3 regions of the Novipirellula caenicola genome follow, and region 3 is predicted to be linked to each of the others. Evidence: riboswitches for the same ligand, from Rfam matches in the RefSeq annotation. Region 3 holds a riboswitch; each other region holds the start of a gene.
The links. Region 3 has a riboswitch for cobalamin ahead of ABEA92_RS14290 (ribonucleoside-diphosphate reductase subunit alpha). Riboswitches for the same ligand answer to the same signal wherever they lie in the genome.
Positions count from the first base shown of each region.

Region 1: another riboswitch for cobalamin. It lies ahead of ABEA92_RS11260 (DUF1559 family PulG-like putative transporter); the one in region 3 lies ahead of ABEA92_RS14290 (ribonucleoside-diphosphate reductase subunit alpha).
Region 2: another riboswitch for cobalamin. It lies ahead of ABEA92_RS09255 (DUF1559 family PulG-like putative transporter); the one in region 3 lies ahead of ABEA92_RS14290 (ribonucleoside-diphosphate reductase subunit alpha).

Region 1 covers NZ_BAABRO010000004.1:442,437-449,954, forward strand. The annotation lists gene cobU (bifunctional adenosylcobinamide kinase/adenosylcobinamide-phosphate guanylyltransferase) at 1-495, opposite strand, end outside; gene cobO (cob(I)yrinic acid a,c-diamide adenosyltransferase) at 501-1,130, opposite strand; gene ABEA92_RS11255 (cobyric acid synthase) at 1,127-2,662, opposite strand; gene ABEA92_RS11260 (DUF1559 family PulG-like putative transporter) at 2,795-3,808, opposite strand; cobalamin riboswitch at 4,005-4,204, opposite strand; gene ABEA92_RS11265 (polyprenyl synthetase family protein) at 4,448-5,521, shown strand; gene ABEA92_RS11270 (Calx-beta domain-containing protein) at 5,582-7,518, opposite strand, start outside.
Region 2 covers NZ_BAABRO010000003.1:512,353-519,870, reverse strand. The annotation lists gene ABEA92_RS09260 (DUF4465 domain-containing protein) at 1-4,321, opposite strand, end outside; gene ABEA92_RS09255 (DUF1559 family PulG-like putative transporter) at 4,404-5,252, opposite strand; cobalamin riboswitch at 5,551-5,839, opposite strand; gene ABEA92_RS09250 (3-deoxy-manno-octulosonate cytidylyltransferase) at 5,975-6,853, shown strand; gene pyrG (CTP synthase) at 6,916-7,518, shown strand, end outside.
Region 3 covers NZ_BAABRO010000006.1:114,102-121,619, forward strand. The annotation lists gene ABEA92_RS14280 (ribonucleotide-diphosphate reductase subunit beta) at 1-901, opposite strand, end outside; gene ABEA92_RS14285 (hypothetical protein) at 905-1,186, opposite strand; gene ABEA92_RS14290 (ribonucleoside-diphosphate reductase subunit alpha) at 1,212-4,073, opposite strand; cobalamin riboswitch at 4,378-4,631, opposite strand; gene ABEA92_RS14295 (Kelch repeat-containing protein) at 4,936-6,645, opposite strand; gene ABEA92_RS14300 (hypothetical protein) at 6,728-7,198, opposite strand; gene ABEA92_RS14305 (DUF1559 family PulG-like putative transporter) at 7,195-7,518, opposite strand, start outside.

The sequences.
Region 1 (7,518 bases), on a different contig from region 3:
CGGCACGATCCCCATGCCGACTTCGCCGGAGACGACGATCAGATGCACGCAGTGACGTTCGGCGAATTGAATCAATTCATCCACTTCGGTTTCCAAACGACTTTCGATCGACGCGTCCGTGGCTTCGATGACAGGTTCGCGTGGGGCCTGATTATCCTTGTGGAGGGGATCGTGCACAGGATCCTCGCTCAGCATCACATTGCTGGTTAAAAGCGTCAGACAATCCACCAGCACCACCGCGGGCAGCGATGGCATCGCGGCTAACGTTTTACCGATACCGCGAGTCCGTTCGAGTGTCTGCCACGTCGCAGGGCGTGACCGGCGGTGCAGTTCGATCCTTTGCAACATTTCTTGGTCGCCCACTTCGGCGGTGGCCACAAACAGCACGTCGTCATGGCCCAGCTCGAGCGCCAAGGAGTGTGCAAATTGGCTCTTGCCACTTCGCACACCGCCTAGGACCAAGGTCAGCGTTCCTTTGCGTTGGGGGTGAAGCATGTCGCTCAAAACTCGACTCCGCGTTGGGGTTTCACACCGTGCCCGTACGGGTGTTTGATGACTTTCATTTCGGAAACGAGGTCGGCGATTTCGATCAATTCGGGACTTGCGTTGCGGCCGGTCAAAACGACATGCAACATTTGTCGTTTCTGCTTCAATTCATCGATGACTCGCGTAATCGCTACATAGTCATATTTGGTCGCGATGTTCAATTCATCGAGGATCACCATGTCGAACGATGGATCTCGCATCAATTCGACTGCTTTTTGCCAGCCTTTTTCAGCGGTTGCGATATCCCGCTCGCGGTCTTGCGTTTTCCAAGTGAACCCTTCCCCGAGCGTGTGCATTTCGACGGGTAGATCGAGCTTGGCAAAAAACGCGGCCTCCCCGGTCGGGATCGCTCCTTTGATGAACTGGACGATCCCGACCTTCATCCCTTGCCCGAGTGCCCGGATCGCCATCCCAAACGCCGCAGTCGATTTTCCTTTGCCGGCTCCGGTGTGAACGATGATCAACCCTTTTTCGATCGTTGCTTTGGCAAGCTTCCGATCGGCAGCCTCGTTGATGCGAACCATCTTCGCTTTGTGTTCTTGGTTAACGTCGCGTTCTTGGTGTCCGTCGTTTGCTGGATTCATTTAGAAGTCTCCTGATGCCAGATAATCTGTTCGAGTTGTTGGATGTCGATATGCGATTCAAAGGCGTCCGCAAGCCGATCCAGCGATGTGGTCAGAACGTCGTCGGCATTGACCGAGGACGAGTCTTGCGAAAATGTTTGGAATGTTCTCAGCCATGCATGACGAAAGGCGTCGTTGTGAAACAGACCGTGCAGGTAACAGCCCCACACGCGACCATCGGCGGAACGGGCACCGTCCGATGCGTTCGCAGGCGGCACCGATCCAGTCGACAAATTTGCTCGCTGAAGCCATGTCGATTGCGAAACCGTTTGGCCCACATGAATCTCGTAGCCGCGGACCCGTTGTCCCTGTGTACCGGGCGCGATTGCGTCGTCGGTAATTTGAGTTTCGACTTGAAAGGTTTGTTTTTCGTGCTGAAACGTCGTCTCGATCTCGAGCAACCCGAGACCCTCGACACGGCTGCGAACATGTTCGAGATGATGAGGGTTGTTGATTCGGCGACCGAGCATTTGATAGCCGCCGCAGATCCCAACTACCCTGGATCCCTGGTCATGGGACGCCATGATGCACTGCTGCAATCCGGTTGATCGCAGCCAATCCAAATCCGCGATCGTATTTTTGGTGCCTGGCAGAATAATCAGATCGGGGCGTCCGAACGATCCCGACGAACGAACGTAACGGAGCGACACGCCCGGTTCATTCTCCAGTGGATCGAAGTCGTCAAAATTTGCGATGTGAGGGAACTGAATGACGACCACATTGATCCCGCCGGCGTCGCACGTGGGTGCAGGGTTGAAAGATTTCTCGGACAGCGTGGCCGCGTCTTCTTCGGGCAACCGCAGCGAATCGATCCAGGGCAAGACGCCTAGAACAGGAACCTCGCCTCGCGTTTGGAGCATCTCGACACCGCGATCAAACAGCCGTAAATCACCACGAAACTTGTTGACAATTAGCCCCCGCACGAGTGCTCGATCTTCGGGCGTTAACAACCAAAGGGTACCCAGCAGCTGAGCAAACACACCGCCTCGTTCGATGTCGCCCACCAGCAGCACAGGCGATTGGCAATAACGAGCGACTGACATGTTGACCATTTCGACATCGGCGAGGTTGAGTTCCGCCGGGCTGCCGGCCCCTTCGATCACGACCAATTCATATTCGTCTCGCATCCGATCCAATGCATCGGTAACCACACCCCAGTATTCGCTGCGACGGCGGAAGTAAGCTGCCGCTGCGAGCGATCCGAGCGGTCGACCGTTGACAATCACTTGCGAATGCGAGTCCCCCTCGGGTTTCAGCAAGATCGGATTCATATCGGCGGTCGGGGGCGCCCCTGCGGCGATCGCTTGCAGAGCTTGAGAACGCCCAATCTCGGATCCGTCCGCGCAAACGGCAGCGTTATTGGACATGTTTTGAGCCTTGAACGGAGCAACGCGGACACCCCGACGCGCAAAGCAACGACAGATCGCCGCAGTCAGCAAACTCTTGCCCGCCGACGAGCTCGTTCCTTGGATCATCAATGTCTTGGCGGTCATCGTTGTCTCACTTTCATTGCTGCAATTTTTTCGTGCCTTGCTTCCCGCCAAGCCGAACGAACACTTCCCGTCGAGCCAAATGAACGCTCACCGCCCCAGTGGAAGCAAGGCAAAGCTTGTCCGAGGATCGGCTTAGTCCAACGTCACCACTTCGTGTCCATTGCGGCTCACAAGTGCGACAAGCTGATCGATGGGCAGCGAGCTCGTCAAAAACCGCACCGAACCATCGGCGACCAAGGTTTGTGCCCCACCGACATGAAACGAGTAGACTTCGTTGTCGTTGCTGCAATTGATCGAACACGATCCTGGGCGGATCGCGGTGTTGCCTTCGGGCGTTGCCCCATCCACGGTGAAGCCTTTGTTATGACTGGCCCACACGCCGCCGGTTGGAAACGGACGCGTGACACTGGAACTGCCGCTCCACGTTTTCGGAGACGCCCCATCGCCGACGAGTCGACCGTTTTGGAAAAGTTCGGGTCGACCGGCACACTCGACAACGAGCAGGGTGTTTGACAGACCATCGATAACATCCGATAGCCGCACGGCGGTCGATTTTAAGATCCCACAATTCCGAGGATCATGCAGTTGCTGCGATGCGGGCAACACGGCGTTGAGCTGCGTCCCAACGCCACCGACGTTGGCGTAATCGGTTGTTGCACCGTCGTAAAAGTCACGAGCGGACAATGTGTACGAGGTCGTCGTGGCATTGGCGTAATCGACCAGCACGGTCCATTCGAAACCACGACGATCGGGAACCGACGGACAGCTCATGGCGGGCACTTTGGCGCTGACCGCGTCCGCGTTTTGCGGATCGTGCCAGTGGTAATTTCCATCAAAGGATTGGAACAGGCCATCTTGTTCAATGAATGGAAGCACCGCCGTGAACCAACTGCCGCGTTTGGTAATGAACCCTTTTCCTTGACTCGGAGAGGACGATTGCGCTGGCCAAACCCGATACGCGGACTCGTAATTGTGCAGTGCCAATCCGATCTGTTTCAGATTGTTTCCACACTGCATTCGTCTCGCCGCCTCGCGGGCGGCCTGGACCGCGGGCAATAGCAGCCCGACTAAGACGCCGATGATTGCGATCACCACCAGCAATTCGACCAACGTGAAACCTTGTGACCGACAATAACGCTTGCTCATCTTGTTCCTCGAGTGAATGAGCGGAGGCGTGAACCTCCGGCGCAGCCCCCCCGGCAGGATCAATCGATCACGTATCACGACTCTGGCGCAGACAAACGAAGATCGCATCACGCCCACATTGCGGTCGCGATACCAATTCCCGAAATCATCAAGGTAGAGACGCGATAGTTCCCAATTCCCCGAGGGTACTACCACAACTAAAAATGACGTTTGGGCAGGTCTTCTGGCTCCCGGATTATTTGTCCCCCACGCCTTCCCGAGGTCGATTCGACCACAGTGGCATTGTGCGGGGTTCATTTCCGGTTACAGCGGCGGGACCGCAACGGATTTGCACCGTTTTCCCTATTCTCTGAAGCGACGACAGGTCGATTCAGCACCCAAGTCTTGCCGAAGTATGCGGCTCGAAAGCGTCGATGTCAACGAGAGCTCGGCGGGGCGTGAGAGGCTAAGCCCTATCGCCAAAACCGCGATTTGTTGCCAAGCTATGGCTGGAATTAACGTCGCGGCTAGAAATCGTTAAATTTCTAGCAAGCTAGCGGGGGGATTGTCGGTTGCTTCGCGTGCTTTATTGCGGTTCCATCGGAATGTGGTATGCCGCATCGGCTCGTCCATCCTGTTTCACTTTACGGTTTCGCCGAAATGGATTCGACCTCAACCTTTCACGCTGCTCAATTGACGACGGAAAATCATCGCGAATCTCGCCCTAGCGAATCCAACGGCCACGCGATTTCGGGTGCCTTGGCCGACCAATTTGCCAAGTTGTATGGCCCGGTCGCCGCAGAGCTTCTGCTTGTCGAAAAACGATTCCACCAAGAGCTGCAGTCGCCCTATGAATCGCTCGTCCCGGTGCTCCGCCACGGTACTCAACTAGGCGGAAAACGGCTGCGACCCGCGATGTTGCTGTTGGCCGCCTCGGCCGTTGGATCGGTCCGCGAGGACCACGTGGTGCTGGGGGCGGTGATCGAAATGGTGCACACCGCCACGCTGATCCACGATGACGTCCTGGACGATGCGGATACCCGCCGGCATGTGCCCACGGTCAACGCCAAGTGGAACAATCACACCAGCATCTTGTTGGGCGACTACCTGTTTGCCCAAAGCTTTCGCTTGGCGGCGACCTTGCCCTCGACCGAAGCATGTCGCTGGATCGGCGAAGCGGCGCGATTGGTGTGCGAAGGCGAAATGCGGCAAGTGTTGAAGCGAGATGTATTGGATATCGACGAGACGACCTACATCGAGATGATTCAGGGTAAGACCGCCGAACTGTGCCGAGTCGCCTGCCAATTGGGATCCCATTTCGCTGATGGCAGCCCCGAAGTCACCACATCGCTTGCTGAGTACGGAGACTCACTTGGCATCGCCTTTCAGATTGCCGATGACTACCTCGATCTATGGGGTAGCGACGAGCGCGTCGGAAAGACGCTCGGGACCGATCTTCAGCAGGGCAAAATCACCTTGCCGGTCATTCGACTTTTGCAAACCGCCGACGAAGCGAGACGAAACCAGATTCTACAATTGTTGGCCGAGCCAAGTCGTCGCCGCACCGAGACGATCATGCCTTGGTTGGACCAAAGCGATGCTCGCCAATACACACGAGAAACCGCGTTGCAGTATCAACGCAAAGCGATCACGGCGCTTGACGTGTTGGCGGATTCTCCCGCCAAAGCGTCGCTCAATGCGATTGCCGAATTTGCCGTCAATCGCCGCTTCTAAGCAAGTCGTTCGATTATGACCGGGCGGCTCGCGCCGCTCCGCTGTAAAAAGACCTGGCGGCTAGACCACTTCCCAGCGGCCGATCTGGCCATCCAAAAGGTCGACAAAGTACATCTCGCCGTCGATCCCCTGACGCATATCGACCACGTACTGAGCTCCGGTGGTAAAGACGGACACATCGGTGACATTTCCATCGGCGTCCACGGACGCACGTCGCACGATTCCTTGACCAAGATCATTGAAGATAATGTCGCCTTCGTAAAGCAGTCCGAGGTCGCCGCCGCGAATGACGTCCCCCATCACAATCGCGTTGATGCCATCCCCCGCATGGCTGAGCGCGATGATCGACGGAGTGGCTTCCCCACCATTGGCCAAGAACTGTTGTCCAGCCGGAAGTCCAAGGTAGCCTCCGGGCGTCACAATGTTGTAGCCCTGCCCGCCTTCGTAGTAAGGCCAGCCAAAATTGGTGCCTGGGTCGCCGGTGTTGATTTCTTCCCACGTGGTCCAGCCCACATCGCCGATGAACAATCGGCCGGTGGCGTCGTCCACGGCGATCCGGAACGGATTGCGTAGTCCGAGTTGATAGACTTTGGATCGATTCGCGTCGGCGTCGCCATTGAAGAACGGATTGTCGGACAAGCCTTGGCCCGTGACCGGATCGATTCGCAACACTTTGCCGGACAAGCTATCGATGTCCTGGACACGCACGGCACGCGGATCCATTTGGTTGTAACTGGCACCGTCACCGATCGAAACAAACAGACTGCCGTCGGGGGCGAATTCGAGCGACGCAATCGAATGCGTCGTGCTATCGCTGTTGATGAAGTCTTGAATGTACGAACCATCCGCATTCTGTCCCGCAGGCGGCTCGGCCATATTGGTGACACTGTTGGTGAACGCGTTGAAATTGTCCCAAGTGCTCGCATTACCCAACAGAATCGTTTCCGATCCCGCCACCATCGTCGTGAAATTCGTGGTCTCATCGAGCGTGATTCGCATCAATTGTCCAACGCGATTGCCCGTTCCATCAGGTCCCGCTAAACCATTGCCGACATGATTCCACACCTCCGGTGGATCATAGGTATACAGCAGGTACATGTAAGGGTTGTTTTCCAAATCGGGATGCACCGCAACATCAAGCAACCCACGATCCGAAACGTTGTTGACGATCCGCGAGATATCAATGATCGGATCCGAAACCCGTTGGGCGTCTCGGTAAACCTTAACGACGCCCGCTTTCTCCGAGACGTATAGATTGCGACCATCATCCGACCAATCGATTGCCGTCGGTTGGTTCAAACCGCTATGCACAATTTTCGTCTGGATTTCGCCGGTGGGCAGGACTCCGGGATCCGCAACCGGAGTCTGCGAATTCATCCACCACGATGCAATCCGGTGGCGATTGGGGCGATCATAATCAGCGGCAGAAAAGCCCACGTACATTTGGTTGCCAACGATCTGATCCAGTGCGATCGTCGCTCGGACGTTTGCCAAGCCTGGCTTTTCGGGCGTGTCGGAGACGTAGACGGCAAGCACGTTGCTGTCACCGTTGTAGTCGATCCACGCGTAATAGACTCCGCCTGAATTGAGATTGATCGGGGCAGGGGCCTGCGCCAGTGCGTTTTGCACGTTGCCGTTCACGACAATCGCGATCTCGTCACCGAATTTATCAAACCCATTTTTCCAGGTATCAAGTTCAATCGCGACACTGTTGGCGAGTCCACCGTAGCCGAGTCCATACGATCCATAGCCAATCGCATCGGAACCCGCCGCCGAATTCTGCATCACAAACGCGATGCCATCAGCACCACCGCTGCCCCAGCCCTGGTCCATCTGGAAGCTAAAACTGGTTTGGAACGACGATGTCGACGTGACGTCAATCGAGTTGGAATAAAACGCCGATCCGGCTTGGTAGGCCGCATTGGATGTCAATTGCAAATAGCCACCGCTCAGCGACGCGTTTCCATTGAGATTGATGAATTCGGACGAACTGAAAT
Region 2 (7,518 bases), on a different contig from region 3:
TTGCCAGGGCAGGCTGATCCACCTCGGTCAATTCAATCGTCGCAGTGGCATCAGCATGACCAAGAGCCTGGGCGGTGATCGTTACGGTTTGGTCGTCGCCTGCGAACCCGTCCGAGACGACGTCGCCGGTAAAGGCAACCGAGCGGCTGCCCGCAGGAATGGTCACGGTCGCAGGCAACACGATTCCACTGGCCGACCCGACATCGATCGATACCTCGATGGCCGAATCCAGGTTGGCATCGTTTCGCGAAATCACTCCGGTGATCGCACCGACGCCCACGTCTTCGGCGAACGTCAATTGATCAAGCCACAATCCGATTTGCGGTTGGTCGTCATCGAGCACGCTGATTTGCCCCGGCACCGACGTGTATCCATCGACCGCCGCCGAGACCGCAATGGTCGTGTCGCCATTGGCGATCGCATCGTCGATCACATCAAACGAGAACGAGGCGACGGGGCTGCCGGCCGGAATGGTTACCGTTGTCGGCAATTGCAGACGCCCGCTGGGATCGGCTTCCAAAGTGACCACCAAAGGACTCGACAAATCATTGTCGTTACGATGCACCACGCCGTATCCCGCCGGCTCGGTCGCCGGTTGGACGTGAACGTCATCGACCGCGAAATAAGCAGGTGTATTCACGCCAAACGCGCCAACGTCCGACGAGGTGACGGAGAGCTCGAGTCGCTCGGCTGCTGCGATTTGCGTCAAATCAACCTTGGTCCAATCTTGGACGATGTAGTCCAGTGCATTGTCTGCGAAACGATAATCCGCAAGGTAGAACGTCACGGTCCCAATCGATTGGTCATTGGCATCCAATCCTTCGATCGTCAACAGCAGGTAGTCGGGATCGTCGCCCGATTCACCACCAAACTTCTTGGCAAACGCGTCCCCTTGGATCATCGACAACGCCGCATAGGTGGTGTTGGTGACCATCAACGAATCGAACAATCCGTCACTGTTCTTTTGAATCACGGCGGCCGAGCTGCCGGTGACTCCGGTGCCCACCGCGTAGGTCGACGAGCCATTGGCACCACTGCCCGCAAACGCACTGAACTGGTTACCGTAGCCGGCCGTCGTTTGGTCGGTGGTGTTCGACAGCGCCCAACCGGACCATGATCCCCAGGCCGGATTGTAGCTGTTAGCAAAGACAAGGTTTCCGGATTGGAAACTTCCCGCACCGTCCTGGCCTTTGTAGAACGAGTTGTCGATCAACCGCTGTCCGGCATCTTCAAAGTCAGCATTGGCCGTCCCAAACGACTCGTCGAGCTCTTGCGAACCGAGCGTGACCACCACTGTCTGCTGATCATCATCGGCGATCGTGAGGGTCGTTTCGCTCGAGAGCGAATCTGCGGTCGCCGTGATCGTCACGACCGCGTCGCCGTCAACGACGATATCATCCACGATGTCCAACCGCACCTCGACCGAAGCTTGACCGGCGGGAATGGTCACCTCGACCGGCACTCGCACTTGGCTCGCGTCACTGACCGAAAGCTGTACGTCGAGCGGTTGCGAAAAGTCCATATTTTGTCGTGACACGGTGATCGACGGAGCCGGGTTGGCGGGGTCACTTGGTTCGGCGATGACGACGTTGTCGACGGCAAAGTAGGCAGGTGTGTTCATCCCAAACCCGCCGACATCCGAAGAACTCAAAGCGAATTCGAGCTTCACGGCGCCCTCGAGTGACGACACATCGACCACCGTCCAATCGTCGACGATGTAATCGAGCGAGTCATCATCGAAACGATAATCCGCCAAATAGAACTCGACCGTCCCGACCGAATCGCCTGCTTCGTCGACCCCTTCGATCGTCAACAAAAACCAATCCGGATCCGATCCATCGGCGCCGCCAAACTGCTTGGCAAACGCATCGCCGTTGGCCATCGACAACGCGGCATAAGTCGTATTGGTGATCGACAACTGCTCGAACCCAATCCCGTTATCACTATCGCGAGTGATGCTAGGCAAATCGGCAGCGTACCCTGACGACACGGCATACGTCCGCGAACCATACGCTCCGCCACCCGCAATCGCACTGTATTGATTCAGGTACCCGGGGGTCACCGTATCGGTCGTGTTCGAGATCGCCCAACCCGACCATGAACCCCAAGTGGCGTTGTAAGCGTTATTGAACGTCAAGCCGTTACTGATGAATTGGCCATTGCCGCTAGCCCCGTTGTCGAACGACTCGTTCGCCAAACCGACCCCCAAATCTTCAAACTGGGCGGTGGGGACAGCGTCGGATTCGCTCAGCGTGTTAGTGTTAGCGGTCACCTGGATCGCGGGTTGGTCGTTGTCGTTGACGGCCACCGAACTTGGCAGTGACAAGAAACCGGTCGCCGTCGCGGTGAACTGAACCGTGGTCGTGCCGTGATCGACATCATCATCGACAGCCGAGATCGCGAACGACGCCGAAGCGGCGCCTGCGGGAATCGTGACCGTCGAGGCAACCGCAGCAATCGTCGGCGAAGAACTCGAAAGCTGGACCGTCAACGCCTCGGTCGTATCCGAATAGATGCGTGTGAGCGTTCCGTAAACCGTGGTCCCTTCGTCAATCGATTCCGGTTCCACCGACACCATCAAGGTGGGCAACTCGTCGTCGGTGATCGTGATCGCACGAACCGCGCTCAAACCGCCTGAGGTTGCGGTGATCGAGGCGACGATATCCCCATTGCCGATGGTGTTATCGGTGACGCCGATGTTGAAATCAACAAAAGCCTGGCCTGCAGGAATCGTGACCGATGGCGGAATGATCAATCCGGCCGTGTCGCTCGAGAGTGAAACGGTCATCGCAGCGGACAAGTCCTTCTCGCCCCGCGTCACCCGTCCGGTCGTCGCGGTCGCACCAGCGTTTTCAACGATTGCATGATCGAGCACATCGACGGCAATTCCTGGTGTCAAAAACGACAACTCATCCATGGCAAAGTAGGCAGGAGTGTTCATCCCAAACGGGCCGACATCGGACGAAGTCACCCAAAATTCGAGCGAACTCGCATTGCCTAGCGAACTCAGATCGACGTCGGTCCACGTGTCGACGATGTAATCCAACGACGAATCATCACTGCGAAAATCCGCGAGGTAAAAGTCGACGGTGCCAACACTCGTTCCCGAATCGTCCTTTCCTTGGATCGTCAACAGGAACCAATCCGCATCGGTCCCCGAGGCGCCGCCGAATTTCTTTGCAAACGAGTCGCCGTTTTGCATCGACAAAGCGGCGTAGGTCGTATTGGTGATCTGGATCGACTGCAGTGCCCCGGCATCCTCGGGCAACGTAATCGTCGCGACGTCTTCCCCGGTCGCGGAGGCAAAGGCGACACCGTAGGTAGCGGAATCGTTGGCACCACCACCGGTGATGGCGCTGAATTGGTTCGCAAACCCAGGGGTCGACGTGTTGGTTTCATTGGAATACGCCCAACCCGACCAAGAACCATAGTCAAGCGAGTAGGCATTGTTTAACTGTGCTTCGTCGCTCGTGAATTCGCCCTTGGTGACTTGGTCCCCATAAGGCCCTTCGCTGGTCGTGCCACCGGAAACAGGCCCGTTCCAGTGCGACTCAGGCGTCAGCGATTGCCCGACATCTTCGAACCCAACCGACGAAACGTCATAGGCGGCTTGATTGATCACACCGATGGCATCCAGATCAAACCCCGCACTGCCCACCGTCGGATAGGGATCATAAACGGTATCGCCATTGGAATCGGTTTGTGATCCATCACCAACGATATCAATGATGCGAACGTAGCTGATTGCGTTGACATCTAAATCGGCACTCACGCCCGCCAAGTCATTCAGGTCAAAGGGCGTTCCAAAGCCTTGCCGATACTTTCCGGCAAAGCCATCAATGTTCGTCGGGTCGACGCTGCCAAAAGCGCCTACCGACGAACTGGTCAACGAATCGGTATCGAAACGGAAAAAGTCAGTGCCGTTGGAGGAGACTTCGACAAACGCGAGTTCGAGAAACGTGTCGGTCACACTGTTTTCGAAAACGGCGAAATCGGCCCCAAGTCCGTCACGAATCGGAATTTCAAACTGCAACGTGATCTCGCCGCCTCGGCCGAGCGAGACGATATCAAAACTGTTTCCCGCCGCCGGGCCCAACGCTTTGTCCGGTGTCTGGAACGTCTCGCTGACGTCGGAACCAGGAGCGTACTGCTGCCAATCGGTTGCCCAGGCGATGATGGCGGGATCATCCATTGCGATCGCCGTGCTGCCGGATTGGCCCGCTGCCGGAGCGTAAGGTCCGGCGGCCATCAAACGGCGGTCCTCGAGTCGTTCGGTAATCAGTCGGCGGCGACGGCGAAGTTGGTTTGTACGTTGACGCATAGGAGGTGTTTATCGTGTAGAGAGTATCTGTGTGCGAATGCTCAATCTCGAGCGACACAGGATGTTGCTAACCGTGTAAAAACTAAAAATCCGAGACCACTTCGTGACCCGCACGCGTGCAAATGGCTGCCAGCAGTGTCAGGTCCATGCTCTCGTTAAGAAAGCGAACCGATCCATCGGCAAAAGCTGCGTTGACGCCTTGCGGATGAAAACTTCGCATGTCGTTTTCAAAACTTGGCGCCTTGTTGATCGGGAAAGCTTGGTCAAACAAGTTCTTTCCGTTGATCCATTGCCCATCGGGAAAATCAGCGTCCTCGGACACCACGACGGTGGTGGAGGTGCCGTCCAAAATGTCGCGAAACCGGATCGCTCGGTCATAAATCATCACTCCCGAGGGCGGATTGTTGGTGCTGCGAATTCGTTCGCCATAGATGCCACCGTAATCGGTCACCCCGCGACCCTTTTTCAAATTGTCGCTGCGAGGGGTCGAAGGACAGATAAAGGTCGAGATGACCGATGCAGCGGCGGTGGCGTTTTTGGGATCATCGTAGGGAACCCCGAAATCAATCTGCTGCCAAACGGCGGTCTGTTCGATTTGCGGCAACATCATTGCCGACCAGGCAATCTCTTTGCCTTTTGGCCACAGCGGACGTGGTTGGATCACCCCAATGGGAAACTGACTGAACGCAGCGTGATAGTTTTGCAGCCCCAGCCCGATCTGATGCAAACGATTGTGGCACTGCATCCGACGTGCGGCTTCGCGTGCGGCTTGCACCGCTGGCAATAACAATCCCACCAGTGCTCCGATGATGGCAATCACGACCAGCAACTCGACCAGCGTGAAACCGCGGTCGCGATTGCGAACGTTGGATCGACCGAGGTGTGAAAACGAAACCGACTGCGGACGACAGGCCGCGAGCCTGTCCCGCACCGGGTTTGTTCGTTCACAATCGAGGAACCTCATCGACGTACCGCCAACGATTTAGAGGGGAAAGACCGATTGGATGTCGCCGAGCGTCCTCCGCCAAACTCGCAAAGGCGAAGGGCAGGGGGAGAGCCAATCGACGGCATTCATGCCAAGGAAAATCAACAACAGCGGCTCACTGCAAAACGCCCTTTGCACAGCGAGACGGTTCGATCGCGACGCTAACCTCACCCAAGAAGGTTTTTTTCAGAACGCAAAGTGAGCGACCGGGTTGCAGACAACTCGATCGCACGCAGCGCGTTCTAAAGCATCCGGTGACGCGGTAGGTCTTCTGACTCGGGATGCATGCCATCTTCTTCCGCCTTCTCATTCCTAAATGATCCGACGCCCAATGGCGACAAACACAATTTCAAGAACAATGGCACGAAAGAGTGAGAAGTTGGCGGTTCGCGAAAACGTCACCCCAAAGTGACATTCCCTCGCGAACAACATCCGTTACAGCGGCCGGGCCGTCTCGGAATTTCACCGAAGTTCCCTGTTTCCGCAAAACCCAAGATCCGTTGACTTTGCGGCACCGCTCACCGTTAACTGACGACTCTATCGGCTTGCCAAATCATTGTCAAACGCCCAACTTGCAAGGTCGCCCCGGTTTACCTTGCCCCACTTTTGACGGGATGATAGTGGGCGAGAGTAGGACTTTTCTTTCACACGAGGACTTCGGAAATCTGATGAATAATCGCTGCATGATCGTCATCCCCGCTCGCTTGGCGTCAACGCGACTCCCCGAAAAGCTGCTTCGCAGAGCGGGGGGCAAGTCGATCCTCCAGCACACGTGGGAAGCGGCGTCGAAAGCCAGCATTGCCGACGCCGTCGTGGTTGCCGTCGATGACGAAAAACTGGCCGAGGAAGTCAATTCGTTTGGCGGCCGCGTGGTCATGACCCGCGTGGACTGCCCGAGCGGGACCGACCGAATTGCCGAAGTTGCTGCCCAATTCCCCGATTTCGACGTCTTTATCAACGTCCAAGGCGACGAACCCGAAATTGATCCACACACCGTGGATCTTGTCGGCACGATGCTGATCCACGATGCGAACGCGGACATTGCCACCGTTGGGACCCCCATTCGCAGCGAATCACTGCTGCACGACCCGGCCTGCGTCAAAATCGTCGTTGCGGCGGGAGGATGCGAAGCAGGGCAGAGCAGGGCAGGGCAGGTGGACAACGCCGAGGCCAATAACACAGTGGGCAAGATTGCGAAGGACAACCAAGGGGATGCCGGCACCACACCGGCGGCCTCTCAATTCGCCGGCACCGCAATTTATTTCAGCCGCGAAGCTGTGCCGCATTGTCGCAGCGGGATCACCCCAGAGACGCTTGCAATGGAACCGCCTCTGTTTTGGCACCACGTCGGTTTGTATGCCTATCGCCGCGATTTTCTGGATTGGTTCTCCAAACAACCGCCCAGCCCGCTGGAGCAGTCCGAGCGTCTGGAGCAACTGCGAGCGATCGAAGCGGGCAAGCGAATTGTCGTCGGCCGCGTCCAATCGGCCGCCTCGGGAATCGACACCGAAGCCGATTTCCAAGCGTTTGTCGGGCGGATCGGCTAAAAGCGATTCGCTGGGCCTGCGACGACTTCCGTCTTTTTCCCATTTCGTTATGATTTCGTTCCATGACGAAACACATTTTTGTAACCGGTGGCGTTGTTAGTTCGCTTGGCAAAGGCTTGACCAGCGCTTCGATGGGGATGCTGCTCGAGCAGCGAGGGTTGCGGGTCCGCATGCAAAAGCTGGATCCCTATATCAACGTCGACCCTGGGACGATGAGTCCCTACCAACATGGCGAGGTCTACGTCCTGGATGACGGCAGCGAAACCGACCTCGACCTAGGGCATTACGAGCGGTTCACCTCAGGCCGACTTTCTCGCGACTGCAACTACACGACAGGGCAAATCTACCTGTCGGTGATCGAAAAAGAACGCAAAGGCCAATTCCTTGGCAAAACCGTTCAGGTCATCCCGCACATCACCAACGAGATCAAGTCCGTGATCAAGCGGATGGGTGGTGACGACGTCGACGTCGTGATTACCGAGATCGGCGGCACGGTTGGGGACATTGAAAGCCTGCCATTCCTCGAAGCGATCCGACAATTTTCGCTCGACGTGGGACGCGAAAACTGCCTGTACATGCACCTGACGCTGGTGCCGTACCTGAAGGCCGCCGACGAACTGAAAACCAAACCGACCCAACACTCGGTCGGCCAATTGCGTGAAATC
Region 3 (7,518 bases):
GTCGCCGGTCGGCAATGTATTGGACGTAGTCGCGGAACAGGTCGTGATTGAGTCCCAAGATTCCGGTCGGCAAACAATCGCGTGCGTAATCAAGTTCCAATTCGACCGCTTGCTTGACGCGGTCGATCATCGCGTTTTGGAACGCTTCGGTCCACAAGTGAGGATTCTCGGCTTTGATGCCGTTGATCAAATCAATCCCAAAATTCAGGTGAATCGTTTCGTCTCGCAAGATGTATTGGAACTGCTCTCCAATCCCGGTCATCAGATTGCGGCGATGAAACGACAACATCATCACAAAGCCGGTGTAAAAGAACACCCCCTCCATGATCAGGTAATAGCCGATCAAGTTTTTCAGGAACGCTTGAGCTCCTTCGTCCGTGGACGTGGTGAAGTGCGGATCAAGCACTTCGGCGGTCAACTCGGTTTCAAACGCATCCTTGCGAGCGATCGCGGGGACTTCGTGATACATGTTGAACACTTCGCCTTCGTCTAGCCCCAGACTGTCGACGACGTACAAGAACGTGTGCGAATGTACGGCTTCTTCGAACGCTTGTCGAAGCAGGTATTGACGACATTCGGCATTGGTGACGTGTTTGAAAATCGCGAGAACCAGGTTGTTGCCAACCAGACTTTCAGCGGTCGAAAAGAAGCCGAGGTTTCGCATGATCACGCGGCGTTCCGCGTCGCTCAATCGGTCGCTTCGCCATGTTTCGATGTCCTTGGTCATCGGCACTTCGGTTGGCATCCAGTGGTTGGCGCATCCGTTTTGGTAGTGCTCCCACGCCCAATTGTATTTCAGCGGCATCAATTGGTTGACGTCCACCTGGCTGCAGTTGATCAAACGTTTTTCGTTAGCGGCAAAACGATCGGCTTGAAGTTGAGTGTTTTGGGGTGCGTTCATGGCCTACATCCTCGGGTCGGTAGGAATGGGAATGGTGGATCGAGAGCGAAGCCAAGCGGCTAAGCCAAGACGGGTGTTGCAAGTGATCGGACCTTCGATCACTTCATCGTGTTTGTTAAAGTGGGTTGCTTGGAAAGGCCCGTTTCGCTGTGGCAAATCGAATCCGCCTAGGTCCGTCAGCGTAAAATGGTCGCCATTGTTCTCGACCCGAACAAACGCACGCGCGATGCCTGGGGTGTGAACAACACGGAAACCGCGTTCGAGCCAATTGACGTAAAACAGCATTGCGTCGAATTCGTTCGTGCCACGACTATTGGCACGCCTCGCAATCGGGATCGTCGATCGAGCAAGCCGAAGCAGCGGGGGTGGGCATGCGATCGACACGGATCTGCCCCGATTGACTCTGCGATTTCATCCACCGCGGTTGGATGCCGTGCCGGTTCACATCGACCGTGGACTTTTCCACTTGGGTGGCTGCCAATGAACGCAGGTAGTACGTCGTTTTCAGTCCGCGTTGCCATGCCAGGTGGTACATCGCATCAATCGATTTCCCACTCGGTTTGGCCAAATACAGGTTCAGTGATTGGCCCTGGTCGATCCATTTTTGGCGTCGCGAGGCGGCTTCGATCAACCATTTCGGTTCAATCTCCATCGCCGTGGCAAACAAACGCTTGATCGATTCGGGGATACGCTGGATGTCAGACAAGGATCCATCGTGGTACTTGAGTGAATCGAGCATGGGGGCATCCCACAAGCCATGTTCACTCAATACATCCACAAGCGGTTCGTTGATCTGAGTGAACTCGCCCGACAAATTGCTCTTGGCGTACAACAATTTGTAAGTCGGTTCGATCGACTGAGTCACCCCGATGATGGTCGAGATCGTCGCGGTGGGCGCGATCGCCAAACAGTTGCTGTTTCGCATCCCGTGCGTGGCGATTGAGTCGCGAACGACTTGCCAATCCATCGTCATCGATCGGTCGACGTCGACCGGCGTGTCGCGTTCTTGTTGCAGTAATTCAATCGTGTCGATCGGCAACAGTCCGCGATCCCATTTCGACCCGCTGTACGATTCGTACCGGCCTCGCTCGGCCGCCAATTGGCTCGATGCCAACAACGCGTAGTAGCTGATCGCTTCCATGCTGCGGTCGGCGAACTCGATCGCTTCGTCGCTGGCTACGGCGATCTGTAGTCGATGCAGTGCGTCTTGGTATCCCATCAACCCAAGGCCCACGGGGCGATGGCGAAGGTTGGCGTTACGCGCTTCGATGGTGGGATAGAAATTGATGTCGATCACGTTATCTAACATCCGCATCGCGGTGGTGATCGTCGCTTTCAATAAATCATGGTCCAATCGACCGTCGACGATATGGGCGGCCAGATTGACGCTGCCCAGATTGCAAACAGCGGTTTCGTCTTCGCTGGTATTTAGCAGGATTTCAGTACAAAGGTTACTGCTATGCACGACGCCGGCGTGGTCTTGCGGGCTGCGGATGTTCGACGGATCTTTGAATGTTACCCAGGGGTGCCCGGTTTCAAACGTGCGAGTGAGCAGTTTTCGCCACAACTCGGTTGCCGAAACTTGGCGATGTTGTTTCATTTTGCCTGCAGCGGCGAGGCGTTCGTAATGCTCGTACCGCTCGCGGAAACGACGGCCGTAGGTGTCGTGCAGATCGCTTGCTTCGTCGGGGCTAAACAGCGTCCACGTTCCATTTTCGCGAACCCGCTGCATGAACAGATCGGGGATCCACGCCGCGGTGTGCATGTCGTGCGTCCGGCGGCGATCATCGCCGGTGTTCTTTCTCAGATCCAAGAACTCTTCGAAATCAAGATGCCAAGGCTCAAGGTAGGCACATACCGCCCCTTTGCGTTTGCCGCCTTGGTTCACCGCCACCGCCGCGTCATTGACGATCTTTAAAAAGGGAATCACCCCCTGGCTTGTCCCATTGGTGCCCTTGATTAGCGAACCGGTGGCACGGACGCTCGTCCAGTCGTTGCCTAGCCCGCCCGCCCATTTGGAAAGCATCGCGTTGTCGCCAATGCTTTTGAAAATGTGAGCCAGGTCGTCTTGCACCGTCGTCAAGTAGCAGCTGCTCAATTGCGGATGCTGAGTGCCCGAGTTGAACAGTGTCGGCGTCGCGCTGGTGAACCGGAACGACGACAGCAGTTGATAGAACTCGATCGCCCGATCGGTTCGCTGGTCTTCATCTTCACGAAGGGCTAGTCCCATCGCGACTCGCATCCAGAAGTATTGCGGGGTTTCGATTCGGCGTCCGTCCACATGCAGCAAGTAGCGGTCGTAAATCGTCTGCACGCCCAAATAGCGAAACAGCTTGTCTCGTTCGGGTAGCAAGGCGTCGGCAAGTCGTTGAAGATCGAAGCTTCGCAGTTGTTCGGACAGTCGACCGCAGCGAATCCCTTCGATCACGTAGTGTTCAAAACGATCGCGATAAGTGTCCGCAAAGTCCTCGTCAATTTGGGTCAAACCCAGCGTTTGGCGATACACGATGGCCAACTGCATTGCCGCAGCAAAGCGGTCATAGTCCATGCTTCGCTCGATACGGCTGCGAGCGGAAAGCACAAGCGCGCGGGCGATGTCCTCGGGAGTCATTCCGTCGAACGATCCGCGAATGACTTCGGCAACGATCTCGCTGGTCTCGATGTTCGGTAGCGTCGACTCGGGAATCGATTCGAGAAATGTTTTCAGCTTGGCTTCTGAAAATGCAACATGCACGCCCGGTTCAATCTGCAGCCGCAATTTCGGGGCAGAACCGCTGTTGTCGATGGACAATTCGTCGAGTCCCGAGTCGACGTGACGCACCGCTCGCAGTCGTGCATGCTCGGTTCGGTACAGGATGTAGCGACGCGCGACTCGAAAATGCTCTCGCTGCATCAAGCCAATTTCGACGACGTCCTGGATCTGTTCGACACTCAGGCAGCCCGACGCCGCATCCCCGGACGCAAACTCATAGACTTGGTCGATGATCGCCAGCACATCTTGCTCGATTTGTGGTGCAAGCGGTTGGCCTTCGGCGAGGTTCAATTCCGCGCGGAACGCTTTTTCGATCGCCGATTCGATGCGACCACGGTCCATGTCGACTTCGCGACCATCGCGTTTGCGAACTTTCAATACGGTGGTGGGGCTTGCCTGTGCCGAAGTCGTGTTTGACATGGTCATCCTAAGTCTGCAGTGCTAGCTCGGTTCGATCTTGGGCCAGCGACGGATTGCAAATGCCGTGGCGGGGTTGGCCCAATGGGTTCGCGCGTACCGTCAGCTCAGGCTGAAAACCATGTTGCATGGACCTTCAGCTAGCCTGGTGATACGGCGATAACAGTGATCGAGCAGAAGCTCACGAACAATGAAAAACGAATCGACGCGATTCACAGAAGATCAAGTTGCCCGTGCAGCCAATCGGCTTTCGGCAGACATTCCCGTCGAATCACATCGCAACGATCACCCCAATCCAAGAGGGCACGAAATCGTCTATTTCGTGGTAGGTCTTCTGACTTACTGCCGACCGAGTTCTCACAGCCTTCTCGCCCCGATTTCCTGTCACACAGGTTTCCCGAGCAATGGCGTTTTGAATGAAAGAGTTTCGGTTTGGATGCGTTTGATTTACGCATCCGAGGGCAGTTCACAGCGGCTGGACCATCCCGGAATTTCACCGGAGTTCCCTGTTCACTCGCGAGTGTAGAAACACCGCAAGTCACCACGAACGCTTAAGAATCTAACAGCTGACACGGTGACGTCAATGCTTTGCTAGCACAATGTCGTTTGTTTTCGTTTGGACTCGTTTTTCGCGAGATTTCTTGAGATTTCGAGACGACGACAGTAAAGATTTCGATCCCAAGGGGCGTGGTTTCCGACTTCCCCATGCGTCATCAATCGAAGCGTAAGTGAGGGAAAATGGATCTTGATTTGGTCCCTCGCTGACGCGTCGGATTGGGAGGCGATTTATGATTTGCAGGGGCAAGCAGCCCCGTCATGCGACGGGGCAATGCGGTTTTACGGTCAACCGATGGTTCGTCGGTAACTATTGGATCTCGACGATCTCGAGATTTGTAAAGCGTCCAATCGACATGTTGGCACCACCTACCATCACCATTGATTTATCATCAAGTGGCAACATGCAGTGAAAGAAGCGTCCGGGATCGTAGCTGCCTACGATCTCCCAATCGTCGCCGTCCTCGGTCAAACGTTGGATCGTGCCGTTGACGGTGCTGACGTACAAGTGACCGGCATGGGATTGAGCCCAGCATCCAAAACCGGTCATCGCTTCACCGATCAGCGAAGCTCCCTTGGACCACTGGTTCGACTTTGGATCAAAGACATCGACTTCGGTGCTCGGTCCGTCCTCTTGATCCATGCCGCCCACGACATAGATCCGTCCGTCATGTGCAGCGACCGACAATGCACGTCGCTCAAACGGTGGCGCTGCGATCGCTTTCCACTGCAATGGCTGCTGGCTCAAGTCGGCGGTCCACGCGGTGTTGTGCCACTTGGTTTCATTCTCGCCCGACATCGCCCATCCGCCAACGACATAGACTTGGTCGCCGATCACCGCAGCAGCGTGCGAAGATCGTGGTTCAGGCAGCGGAGTGTCGTCCTTCCACTGTTTGGCCGCAATGTCATAACGGCTGACCGTTGCTTGCGATTGCAAATCATGCGTTTCGCCTTCGTCATTCATCGCGGTAAAGCCGCCGATTCGCACCACCGAATTGCCGTGGCCGACCATTGCCAAGCCTTGCAACTTGGGTCCCGAGGGCAACGAATCCCAAGACTGTCCACCGGGCAGATCGAGCGACCAAAATGCATTGGACTGTTCAGCGGTGGAATACGAATGTGCATCTCCGATGTGACCGCCGTAAACAAACAGTTTTCCGTTTGCGACCGCGCCACCGAAACTGGTCAACTTCCGCGGCAAATCTGGAAGTGACGAGGCTTTGACGGTGACCGACGATTCATTTGATTTCGTCATTTTTGATTCGTTAGCGCGGGCTGAGTCGGTGCGGTGTGATTCCCCGTTGGATTGCGGCCGAGGAAACGTAGCGGTCAGATAGTTGCTGGTCGCTTGAAAGGACTCTTCTTTGAACGTACCCGAAGCCTGATCGTCCGTGAAGCCAACCATGATCGCGTTCAAGCCTGGTTCCACTTGCTTGCTTGGGAACGTCACCACACCGTCGTCGGTCGTTTTTGCCGATCCTTCCTCATGCCCCTCGTCACAAAACAGCTTGACTTCGGCGTTCGGCAGCGGCTTTTGCTGCCAAAGCACCAAGACGCGGATTCCCTCGTCCACCGCCTTGATTTCGGCACGAAGCTGGTTGCCGCCTGATTTGCCTTCAGCCGGAGGTGTCGTCCAGGTGGCTGGATCTGGGCTGGGGAAATGCTGGACGTAATACACCAATTTCGAGCCATGGTAGATGCCGTACGTTTGCGTGCCATAGATGCATCCGGTTTTCGCGACAGCATCCGCAGCCTGCAGCCCAACCAAGTCGTCGGTCGAAACGGTTTGTAGCGTCAGCGATTTGGGGGCTGAGTTTCCGTCGGTCTGCCACAGTTCGAATGCTTTCATCGATTCAGGCAAATGGTAGGTGCGATCGTCGAGCCCTTCGCCGAAGAACAGGATCGGTTTTCCTTGATCGTTTTGAGCGAGCCAAGGAAAGTGGGCGTGAACTGGGGTAGGCCCGAACACACTAAGCAAGGCAAACAGGCAGGCGATGAAGGAGAGGTGGTGTGATTTCATTTTGGTGTTTTCAAGAAAGGATTTGGCGTCGAGTAAAAGTGGAAGGGAAAAAGACAGGCTGAATGCCTATCCCACGGTTTTACTACAGGTCGATCCGCAGCGGACTTTTCTGCTGTGGCGTGACCTCGATTTGCTTCGTCATGTTGGTAGTCGCATTGCGCGGCAAGCTTTTTGAGCGTTGCACTCCGAATTCGCGAGCCGCTTTGCGAGGGTCTTGTTCAGCAACCTCGATGATCGATTCGATCGCAGGTTCGTCGGGATTCACCCGTACGGTGTATTCTCCGGCGTAGGGGCCCGTCAGTCGAGTGAAAGCGAAACGTCCTGTGTCGATTCGTGTTGCCACGGGAGTTCCTGTTTGAGATGCGGGCGTCAAAATCAAGGTCGCACGCTCAATCGGTTTGCCGTCGGATTGGACGGTCCCGTGTAGTGCGATCCGTTCGGGGGCCGGTTCGCTGCATCCGGTTGCCAGCGATATCGAAATGGACACCGCGATCAACATCGCCTTTGCCATGACGGGACGAACGGTGTCCTCGCGAGAGCGTCGCTGGATCATCGATCGTCCCTCGGAATCACTTCGTGACCATTCTTGCTAGCGAGAGCATTGTAGATTTCATAGTCGATCGAATCGGTCATGAAATGCGTACTGCCGTCGGCATAGACAAAATGGGCGCCGCCGGAATGTTGACTTGCAAATCCACCCATATTTGCCGCGGTGTGGACATTTAGGGGATAAAGCGTTGTGCCCAATGCGATTTTTGGGTAACCGACGACCCAGCGTGCGGTGCCCCATTTCACTGTCCCGACCATGTCGCTCGGCAGCGTGCTGCCGGTCCAGAGGTAGTCGTTGTAATTGTAGACGGTTTCGCCCAGTGC